3 linked regions of the Acidicapsa ligni genome follow. The protein of the gene in region 1 binds, or shares a complex with, the protein of each later gene. Links are inferred from orthologs where the notes say so. Each region holds a gene or a part of one and is shown on either strand. Other genes may lie near its edges.

What was found.
Region 2: the proteins of secY (region 1) and secA are in contact, whole or in part, in a crystal structure (PDB 3DIN), measured with the Thermotoga maritima proteins. The link is inferred for Acidicapsa ligni from one-to-one orthologs. Residues at the interface, in WP_004081795.1 of Thermotoga maritima: Glu108, Gly109, Glu110, Glu111, Ala236, Glu237, Arg238, Arg239, Ile240, Thr241, Ile242, Gln243, Tyr244, Ala245, Arg246, Arg247, Val248, Thr249, Gly250, Arg251, Arg252, Val253, Tyr254, Gly256, Ala257, Ser258, Thr259, Tyr260, Leu261, Pro262; in WP_004082002.1 of Thermotoga maritima: Glu261, Ala262, Arg263, Lys300, Ala301, Arg302, Thr303, Ile304, Ile305, Leu323, Tyr324, Asp325, Pro326, Val329, Ser330, Tyr333, Ile336, Lys340, Phe345, Val349, Glu363, Phe364, Tyr374, Ser375, Gly376, Gly377, Glu393, Ile395, Thr482, Ser483.
Region 3: secY (region 1) and secG share a complex: the UniProt entries of both Escherichia coli proteins name them as parts of the sec protein translocase complex. The link is inferred for Acidicapsa ligni from one-to-one orthologs.

The regions. Positions count from the first base shown.
Region 1 is NZ_JAGSYG010000002.1:10,436-13,431, forward strand. Bases 106-2,948 are described here. They hold secY (preprotein translocase subunit SecY), read left to right. Parts: upstream 106-755; coding sequence 756-2,141; downstream 2,142-2,948. Other genes in these bases: rplO (50S ribosomal protein L15), read left to right, coding at 155-637; OHL19_RS06505 (adenylate kinase), read left to right, coding at 2,141-2,869. In the rest of the region: rpmD (50S ribosomal protein L30), read left to right, coding at 1-61; map (type I methionyl aminopeptidase), read left to right, coding at 2,955-2,996. UniProt on the Escherichia coli protein: The central subunit of the protein translocation channel SecYEG. Consists of two halves formed by TMs 1-5 and 6-10.
Region 2 is NZ_JAGSYG010000003.1:724,140-727,828, forward strand. Bases 154-3,689 are described here. They hold secA (preprotein translocase subunit SecA), read right to left. Parts: upstream 3,336-3,689; coding sequence 354-3,335; downstream 154-353. Other genes in these bases: OHL19_RS13290 (class IV adenylate cyclase), read left to right, coding at 154-216; OHL19_RS13300 (hypothetical protein), read right to left, coding at 3,523-3,689. In the rest of the region: more of OHL19_RS13290, read left to right, coding at 1-153. UniProt on the Escherichia coli protein: Required for protein export, interacts with the SecYEG preprotein conducting channel.
Region 3 is NZ_JAGSYG010000007.1:244,073-247,188, reverse strand. Bases 127-3,089 are described here. They hold secG (preprotein translocase subunit SecG), read right to left. Parts: upstream 1,786-3,089; coding sequence 1,468-1,785; downstream 127-1,467. Other genes in these bases: OHL19_RS20675 (mechanosensitive ion channel family protein), read right to left, coding at 2,066-3,089; OHL19_RS20690 (MBL fold metallo-hydrolase), read right to left, coding at 737-1,375; OHL19_RS20695 (M28 family metallopeptidase), read left to right, coding at 127-604. Also shown: more of OHL19_RS20695, read left to right, coding at 1-126; more of OHL19_RS20675, read right to left, coding at 3,090-3,116. UniProt on the Escherichia coli protein: Subunit of the protein translocation channel SecYEG. Overexpression of some hybrid proteins has been thought to jam the protein secretion apparatus resulting in cell death; while this may be true it also results in FtsH-mediated degradation of SecY.

The sequences.
Region 1 (2,996 bases):
TGAGTCGGTTCGCGGCATGGTGAAGACTGTTCCGCATCTGGTTCGCATTCTCGAAGACTAATTCGAGTAGACTAAACATACGCCCCGGCCAATGGTCGGGGCTATTACGCGAGTCGGCAGCAACTTTCAGTGCCGGCGCATGAGCGAGGAAATCATGGCAAAGAATCTTTCAAATCTCCGCGCGCCCAAGAAGGCAAACACTGGGCGCAAGCGTGTCGGTCGCGGTATGGGATCCGGCATGGGTAAGACTTCAACCCGCGGCCACAAGGGCCAGGGTTCGCGTTCGGGCTCCAGCCTGATGCGTGGCTTTGAGGGCGGCCAGATGCCGTTGCATCGCCGTCTTCCCAAGCGTGGATTTACCAACATCTTCCGCGTTGAATACACCGTCATCAACCTGACCCGCATTGCCGATCTGGCTGCCGAGCGTGGCATCTCCGAGATCGCGCTTGAGGATTACAAGAAGCTTGGTCTGGCCGGTAACAAGAAGGCTTTGATCAAGATTCTGGGTACGGGCGAATTGACCACGGCTATCTCGATTACGGCGCACCGGTTCTCGAAGACTGCGGCTGAGAAGATTGAAAAGGCTGGCGGCAAGGCGATCGTGGCTGGTGGAGTTACTGTTACGGCGGCGGAGTAATTCCGCCCCGCGCTTTTGCGCGTTTAAGGACAGGCAGGGCCTCCGGGGAATAGGATGGTTCTGCCAGCAAATTTGGGGCAAGACGGGCAGTTCGGCCTGCGGAGTGGATCCTTAAGCTATGTTTGAAAAGTTCCTCAATATCTTCCGGGTTCCCGATCTGCGTAAGCGGATTGGTTTCACACTGGGCCTGCTGGCAATTTACCGCCTGGGCGCGTTTTTGCCGACTCCAGGTGTGAACAGCAAGTTGCTGGAGCAGTTCTTCCACACGCAGGGCGGATCGGCCCTCGGCCTGCTGGATATGTTCTCAGGCGGTAACCTTCGCCGGTTTACGATCTTCGCGCTGGGCATCATGCCGTATATCACGGCGTCGATCATCTTCCAGTTGTTGACGGTGGTTTATGAGCCGTTGGCTCGCCTTCAAAAAGAAGGCGAACTGGGACGTCGCAAGATCACCCAGTGGACGCGTTATCTCACGGTTATCCTCGCGGCTTTCCAGTCGATTGCAATTGCTTTCGGATTGACCAGCCAGGGCATGGTGATCATCTCCGGACCGGCGTTTATCTTGCTGACGGTTCTGACCTTGACGACAGGTACGGCCTTCATCATGTGGCTGGGTGAGCAGATCACCGATCGCGGTATCGGCAACGGCATGAGCCTGTTGATCTTTACGGGTATCGTGGTTGGTCTGCCGCGTGGCATTGCGGACATTGTCGACAAGGTAAAGACCAATGCCTGGGGCACGTTTACGGGCGTTGCGGTTCTGCTGCTGCTGGCGGCGATGGTGGCCCTGGTGGCTTTCATCGTATTCGTCGAGCGGTCGGAGCGTCGGATACCGGTGCAGTCGGCTCGCCGTATTGTCGGCCGCAAGATGATGGGTGGACTTAGTTCGCACCTGCCGCTGAAGGTGAATTCAGGCGGTGTAATGCCGGTCATCTTTGCCAGTTCGATTCTGTCGGCTCCGCTGTTGTTCAGCCAGGTGGGTTTTGTTCAGTCGAACAAAGTGCTGTCGAACATCATGGCCGGTCTGCAGCCTGGCGAGCCGTGGTACGAGTTCCTGTACATGGCGGCGATCATCTTCTTCGCCTACTTCTACATCTCGATCGTTTTCCGTCCCGATGACATTGCGGACAACATGCGCAAGAGCGGTTCATTTATTCCGGGTATTCGTCCTGGACGCCGCACTTCGGACTACATCAACGACATTCTGACCCGCATTACGTTGGTCGGCGCTGTTTACCTGATCCTGATCTCGCTGGTGCCGACGTTCCTTCTTTCCGGCTTCCATCTGAATCATCTCTGGCTGGTGGGCGGTATCTTTGAGCATCTGCCGGCGTGGGTCACCAACGGTCTGCACATGAACTTCTACTTCGGTGGAACCTCACTGCTGATCGTGGTTGGCGTGGCGATGGATACAGCTAACCAGATTGAGTCGCAGTTGATTATGCGGCACTATGACGGATTCTCACCGCGTTCGGGTCGTGTTCGCGGAAGGAAGACCTGGTAATGGGTACGGCAGTTTCTTCAGCCGCAGGGGATAGCGGGGAAGTGGTGCATCCTGGCCACCCGGTTGTCCCTGGCCCGATCCTGCTGCTGGGTGCTCCTGGAGTTGGCAAGGGAACGCAAGCCAAGGAGCTGGTGAAGCTCTGGGGAATTCCCCAGATTTCCACTGGCGACCTGCTTCGATCGCATCGCGACCGTGGCACGGAACTAGGCAAGCTGGCGAATGAACTGATGCTTCAGGGCAAGCTGGTTCCGGACACGCTGGTCAACGACATGGTGGCGGCACGATTGGTGGAGCCGGATACCAGGAATGGATTCATCCTGGACGGGTTTCCACGGACGATTCCACAGGCGCAGTGGCTGGACAATTGGTTGGCGGAACACTGTAATGCCCTGCCGGTAGTTGCAGTTAGCATTCAGGTGGACTATACTCGATTACTGCGTCGTATTACTGGACGCCGCAACTGCCCCGTCTGCCAGACGATCTATAACATCTACCTGCAACCCCCTCGTATTGAAGGAGTTTGCGACGTAGAAGGCGCGACTCTGGTACAGCGAAGCGACGATACGGAAATGTGCTTCGATGGGCGTATGCGTACCTATGACACCCTGACTGCCCCGGTGATCGAGCATTATCGCGGATTGAGCAGGTTTGCCGAGGTCAATGGAGATCAGCCGGTAGCCGATGTGGCCGCTGGCATTGTGTCTTCTGTCGAGCGATTGCGGGCTTAACCTTTCAGGTTAAAACCCGGATTGTGTCGGCAGTTTGTGTGTTTTAAGAAGTTTTGTTGATTTGTGCAGTCGGGGAAGTGGGATTGTGGCCGTAATTCTGAAGTCAGCACGGGAAGTAGAGCACATG
Region 2 (3,689 bases), on another replicon or contig:
GAAGGTCATTGCGTTGTAGATGAAACACCCGTCGGCAACTTTGCCGAGCTCGAAGGCACACCCGACTGGATCGACCGCATCGCCGCCCAACTCGGCATCGCACAGGAAGAGCGCATGACTCTTAGCTATGGGCGGCTCTTTGATCAGTGGCGCGAACGCACTGGCAGCACTGCGGAAAACCTCACCTTTTCTGCAGTGGGCGAAATCGTCAGTTAGCTTTCCGTATTTGCTTTTTCATTGCAAACAGGAGCAAATAAGAAGCGCGGCCAGCATGGAGTAGACTCGCATCAGAAGTCGTTCTACCCTCCATATCCAGCCACGCTCTCACGCCATCGAACTACCAGGAATGGTCTCTAAGCTTCCACTCCATGACACTTCTTGAACTTCTTCCCTGATCCACATGGGCAAAGATCATTCCGCCCAACCTTGCTCCCAGCGTTTCGCTGTGTCGGTTCACTGCTCGCCGCAGCGCCTGCAAAGCGCGCAGCCTCCAGCTCCCGATGCTTTCTGCGCTCGAACTCCTTCTCCAGCGCATCGATCGTTGTCGATGGCGCGCGTGTCGGAATCGATACTTCACGCGGCAGCTCCTTCGCCGTCTCCCGGGAAGGCAACTGCGCAGCGCTCTCGACCGGCGGAGCCGCAGGGACTTCCCTGTCCACCTTGGGAACCTGCGTCACCGGCTGACCATCGGGTCCCACAATCTGCATGCGGAACAGATACCGGACCGTATCCTCCTGGAACTTCACCATCATCGCCTCGAACATATCGAACGACTCGCGCTTATACTCCACCAGCGGATCCAGTTGCGCATAGCCGCGCAAACCGATTCCCTCCTTGAGATGATCCATCGCAAGTAGATGGTCCTTCCAAAGGCCATCCAACACGGACAACATCACCATGCGTTCGTGATATCGCATCGCCTCTGCGCCGAGAATCTCTTCCTTCGTTTCGTACTCTGCCTTCAGCTTGTTGAAGATTCCCTCGCCGAGTTCATGGCGCGTCAGTTCAAGTGGATCGAGTCCCTGATTATTCAGATCGAAGCCAAACTGTTCGATAAGCTTGCCCTTGAGACCCTTGATATCCCATTGATCGGGATGTTTGTCTTCAGGCGCAAACTGATCAAGCATGGTGCTCAAAATATTCGAGAGATAATCCTCAAGAATCAGCTCACGCTGCTCGACTGCAAGTAGCAGCTGACGGCGTAAACCATACACCGCCTCGCGCTGCTTGTTCATCACATCGTCATACTCAAGCAGATGTTTGCGCGACTCGAAGTTCTGCGATTCAACCGCTTTCTGTGCGCCTTCAATACGCTTGGAAATCATGCGCGACTCAATAGGTACGCCTTCTTCCATGCCGAGACGTTCAAGCAGTGTACTCACCCACGCCTTGGCGAAGATGCGCATCAAGTCATCTTCAAGCGACAGATAAAATCTTGACGCACCCGGATCGCCCTGACGACCTGCGCGGCCACGCAACTGGTTATCGATGCGCCGTGACTCATGGCGCTCCGTGCCAAGAATGAACAGGCCGCCCGCGGAGATAACGGCATCGTGATCCCGCTGCACGCCTTCTGCATGATTCTGGTAATACTCGTTCCACTGCGGTTCAGGCGTTTCAAACTCCTGGCCCTGGTAATAGAAACGCAGGAAGCCTGCAGGAGCCATAGGATTGATCGCGCCCTCTGCACCGCTAATGACGCGTGCAAGGCCATTCTTCACCAACTCCTGGCGCGTCATGAACTCGGCATTGCCGCCCAGCAGAATATCCGTACCACGACCCGCCATGTTGGTGGCAATCGTAACCATACCCAACCGGCCAGCCTGCGCAACAATCTCCGCTTCGCGCTCGTGGAACTTCGCATTCAACACGACATGCTTCACGCCTTTGCGCTGCAATGTTTGCGAAAGCAACTCGCTCTTTTCAATCGATGTGGTGCCAACGAGCACCGGCTGCCCCGTCTCATGCACCGTGGCGATGTCATCCGCCACAGCTTTGTATTTTTCCTTGATTGTCCGATAGACCACATCGGAACTATCCTCACGCAGCATCGGCTTGTTGGTTGGAATAACCGTGATGTCGAGCTTATAAATCTTGTCGAACTCGGCAGCCTCAGTCTCCGCTGTTCCTGTCATGCCGGAGAGTTTTTTGTACAAGCGGAAGTAGTTCTGGAAGGTGATCGTCGCCAGCGTCTGATCTTCCTTGCGGATGCTCACGCCTTCCTTCGCTTCGACGGATTGATGCAGTCCATCGGACCAGCGACGACCTGGCATCAGGCGGCCTGTGAAGGTATCCACGATGATAACTTCGCCTTCTTTGACGACGTAATCCACATCGCGTTTATACAGCGAATGCGCCTTGATACCCGTCTCGACATAATGCTTCAGATCCCAGTTTTCCGGGTCGGCAATGTTTCCGATGCCAAGCAGTTCTTCAATCTTGAACCAGCCCTCATCCGTCACGCCGATGGACCGCTGCTTTTCATCCACGACATAATCGCCGGTGAAAATCTTGGCTTCTCCCTGGCCCGGATCTGTCTCTTCTCCCAACTCAAGCTGCGGAATAATCTTGCGCACTCGCGCATATTTGTCCGTAGTCTGATCCGTTGGTCCGGAGATGATCAACGGCGTACGAGACTCATCGATGAGAATAGAATCGACTTCGTCCACGATGGCGTAATACTGGCCACGCTGTACACAGTCCTTGAGCTCGAACTTCATGTTGTCGCGCAGGTAATCGAAGCCAAACTCATTGTTGGTGCCATAGGTGATATCGGCCGCATACGCATCGCGACGCTGGCTGTCATCAAGATCATGCACGATCACGCCGACGGTGAGCCCGAGGAACTCATAGATCTTGCCCATCCACTCGGCATCACGCTTAGCCAGGTAATCGTTGACCGTGACCACATGTACGCCATGCCCCGCGAGCGCGTTCAGATAGCAGGCCAGCGTGGCGACAAGTGTCTTTCCTTCACCGGTACGCATCTCGGCGATCTTGCCCTGGTGCAGCACCATGCCACCAATCATCTGCACATCGAAGTGACGCATTTTGACAGCACGTTTACCTGCTTCGCGAACCACAGCGAAAGCCTCGGGCAACAGCTCGTCAAGTGCCGCGTCTTCTGCAGCCTTGATGGCGTCAGGATCTGTCAGGCCTTCAATACGTGCCGCAATCCGAGCGCGAAACTCGAGAGTCCGGCCGCGCAATTGCTCATCGGAAAGCGGAGCAATCTGTGATTCAAACGACTGGATAGCAGCAACTCTGGGCAACAGGCGCTTCACTGCGCGATCGTTGCTGGTACCAAAAACTTTTGTTAGCACATTACCGAACACGGCAGAACTCTCCATCTCTCAGTTTAAATGCCGCACGATTGCGCAGCGTCGATACAGGTCTCCGGGCAGAGCACAACGATAAAGCATTCCTCCATCGACGGCACAAAATAAGGCCATTGAATCGAATGGATTGAGCTGGAATCGTGCGCGTAACCCGCGTCCGAACGAGAACCGGTCCATTGGAAAACTAAGGAGCCGGGCTTCCGCTATGCTCGAAAATCCCCAGGGATGGGGACAACGGCCTGCAGGATGCAACCAAAGCAGGCCCTGAGCAAACCTCAGGCGCAGATGCCAGAACCGACAGCATCACCGGCGCAGATTGAAGCGAATGACCTAAACGGCTTGAAACATGAA
Region 3 (3,116 bases), on another replicon or contig:
TGGTACGTATGTGGATGAAGTGAAGAGCCTGCTGAAGAGCGAGCAGGATGAGATTGCGGAAAAGAACAGGGAGATCGCCGAGGGAGTCTTTGAGGCGACGAACGATCCGAAAAATCCGCTTGCTGCTCCCAAGAAAGAAGAGATGCCGCCATTTCTGAATTTTGCGCCGCTGGAGAATGGCGCGACGGTCTTGACGTCCACGGCGCGGGAGTACGAAGAGGCCGTGAAGGCTGCTGAGGCGAATGGAGGGGCAGCGCTGGATGGAGCTGGGATCGATGCCGTGAACCAGTTGTTGATACAGACGGAGCGGGCGTTCTTCGATCCGGCTGGGCTGCCGGGGCGCTCCTGGTTCAAGCACCAGATTTATGCTCCCGGGGCCTATACGGGGTATGGCGTGAAGACGCTGCCGGCGGTTCGTGAGGCGATTGAGCAGCGCAAGTGGGCTGTTGCCGAGGGGGCTACTGTTTCGGTGGGTAAGGTGTTGGGGAATGAGAGTGCGGTGATCAAGGCGGCTACGGAGAAGTTGGAGTCGCTGGTGCCGGCTGGGGCATCCAGACCTGAGAACTCGGGCGGGAATCTGGGTGGGAACCTGGGCAGGAAGTAGATATTGCGAGATTCAGATTGAGGATGTTCAGGCTGATTTTTGAGGGTACTGCTTCAGAGGCAATTCGATGTTTCTGAAGCAGCGTCTCTGAAGCAGAGATGTTCCATGGTCGCCGGTTGGCCTGTTTTCTGTTTATATGAGGAATGGGTTGCGGTTCTTTTCCTGGCCTATGGTGGTGGCAGGGCCGTGGCCTGGGAGGACTTTGGTCTCTTCTGGCAAAACCAGCAGGCGAGTTTTGATAGAGTCGATGATCTGACGACCGTTGCCGCCGGGCAGGTCGGTGCGGCCTATGCTGCGGGCGAACAGGGTATCGCCTGCGACGAGCAAATTGAGTGGAGCGAAGTGCAGGCAGACGCTGCCCTGGGTGTGGCCGGGGGTGTGAATGACCTGGGCTGGATAGGCGTCCAAGCCGACTTTGAGGCCGTCCTTGAGGCTGGCGTCGGGGGACTCGGTTTCCGGGGTGTCGATGCCTATCCAACCGGCCTGAACTTCCATCATCTGCAAGAGAGGGATGTCGTTTTCATTGAGGAGGATGGGTGCTCCGGTGAGGCGTTTGAGCTTGAGTGCTCCGCCGATGTGGTCGATGTGGGCGTGGGTGATCAAGATTTGTTTGAGCTTGAGGTTCTGGCCGGTCAGGCGGCGATGGATGCGGGTGATGTCGTCGCCGGGATCGATGACGATGGCTTCGCCGGTTGCAGGGTCGCCCAGGATGGTGCAGTTGCATTGGAGTGGGCCTACGGGGAAGGTTTCGATGATTGGGGCGACGGTCATAGGTTTAGTTTAGTCGAGGGGATTTTGTGGGGGAAAAAGATTGAGGCGGACCTAATAGGTCCGCCTCGTTTGCTGCTGAAATCTGATCCGAATTATTTGCCGGGCTTGGCTGGGGCAGAGACTGGGGCTGTGCCCTTCATTCCGGAAAACACTGAGGAGCTGGAACCGTTAGAGCGGAGATAAAGGATGGTCAACGAAATCGAGGTGATCATGAAGAGCGCGGCGGCCCAGCTGGTCATCTTGGTGAGCAAGTTAGCTGCTGCACGAGGACCGAAGGCGGTTTGTGAACCTTGTCCGCCGAAGGTGCCGGCGAGGTCTGCGCTCTTACCTTGCTGAAGCAGAACGACGCCGATGAGGAAGAGGCATACGATCACGTGAAGAACGATAGTTGCATACAGCAAAAATTGCATGTGTTGACTGCTTTCCTGAATCTCGTCGACTGACTTGCCTTGCGGCCGCGCTCAGGACGGGAGAATTTTGGTGCGGAAGGGGGGACTTGAACCCCCACACCTTGCGGCGCAAGCACCTCAAGCTTGTGCGTCTGCCAATTTCGCCACTTCCGCTTTAGGACAACTATCGAAGTATATCAAAGGTGGAAGGGTCATGGGAACACGACAGCCATCCGAGTTGTGTTGAATCAGAGATTGTTGTGGATTATTACGGATTATTACGTTCAAGTTTGATTTGCTGCTATTTTGCCGGGACGATTCCTGCCTGTTTGTGGAGGACATCGATCACGGTTTGATAGAGGAGGTTGCGACGGTCGAAGCGATCCGCAGCCCGGGTTACGTAGCGGACAAGCACGTTGATTCCGGGAGACGCTGGGCGGAGATTGACCTGGGCGCTGCCTCCGAACTGGGTTAGGCCGTTCAAGCGTGAAGAGCGTTTCCATTCCTGCTCGGCTTTGTGGGCGTCCTGATCCGTTTCTTTGAGAATGGCTTTGTGAATCTGCTCAATTATGGTGTAGCTGTTTTCGGATTCGGGGACGTTGACGGAAATTTCATCCCACATCCACTGGCTGGCGGTGGAGAAGTTGAAGTACTGACCATTGACGGCGAACTTATTCAGGATGGCGACGCGGCGGCCGGTGGGGTGACCTTCTTCGGTGGAGTTGCCGGTTTCGAGGATTGCGGTGCGGAAGAGGCCGAGTTCGATGACTTCGCCGGTGACTCCGTTGATCTCTACTGAGTCGCCGAGGCGGATGCCGTTTTTGCCCATGAGAACGAACCAGCCGAGGAAGGCGATGATGAAGTCCTGCAGGGCAACGGTGAGGCCGGCGGTGGCCAGGCCGATGACGGTGGAAACCTGTTTGGGCACGCCGAAGACAACGAACATGATCATCACGATGCCGAGGATCTGCACGCTGAGCTGGAAGATGGTGCGGAGGGTCTGCGTGCGGCGCGGATCGAGGCCGGGACGCTCCATCCAGCGGTGGATGATGCTGGTGAAGAGCGTGACGCAGATGAGGATGAAGGCAATCATTGCGATGGATTGCAGGATGAGATGGAGGACGATGCGGTGCTGTAGCTGGACCTGAATAGCCCACTTGTCGTAGAGGTTCGCGAGTTGTTTTTGCGTGTGGATGCGGTCGTTGCAGATGCCGATGAGCTGTTGTAGCTGGCCTTGCTGCTTGAGGGCGGCGAGGCGTGTGGCGTGGTCCTGCGCGGCATTGGCTTGCGCATTGTCCCGCGAGGATTTGCCAGCCTGGGCTTCGAGGCGGTTGTAATCGGCTTCGAGGGAT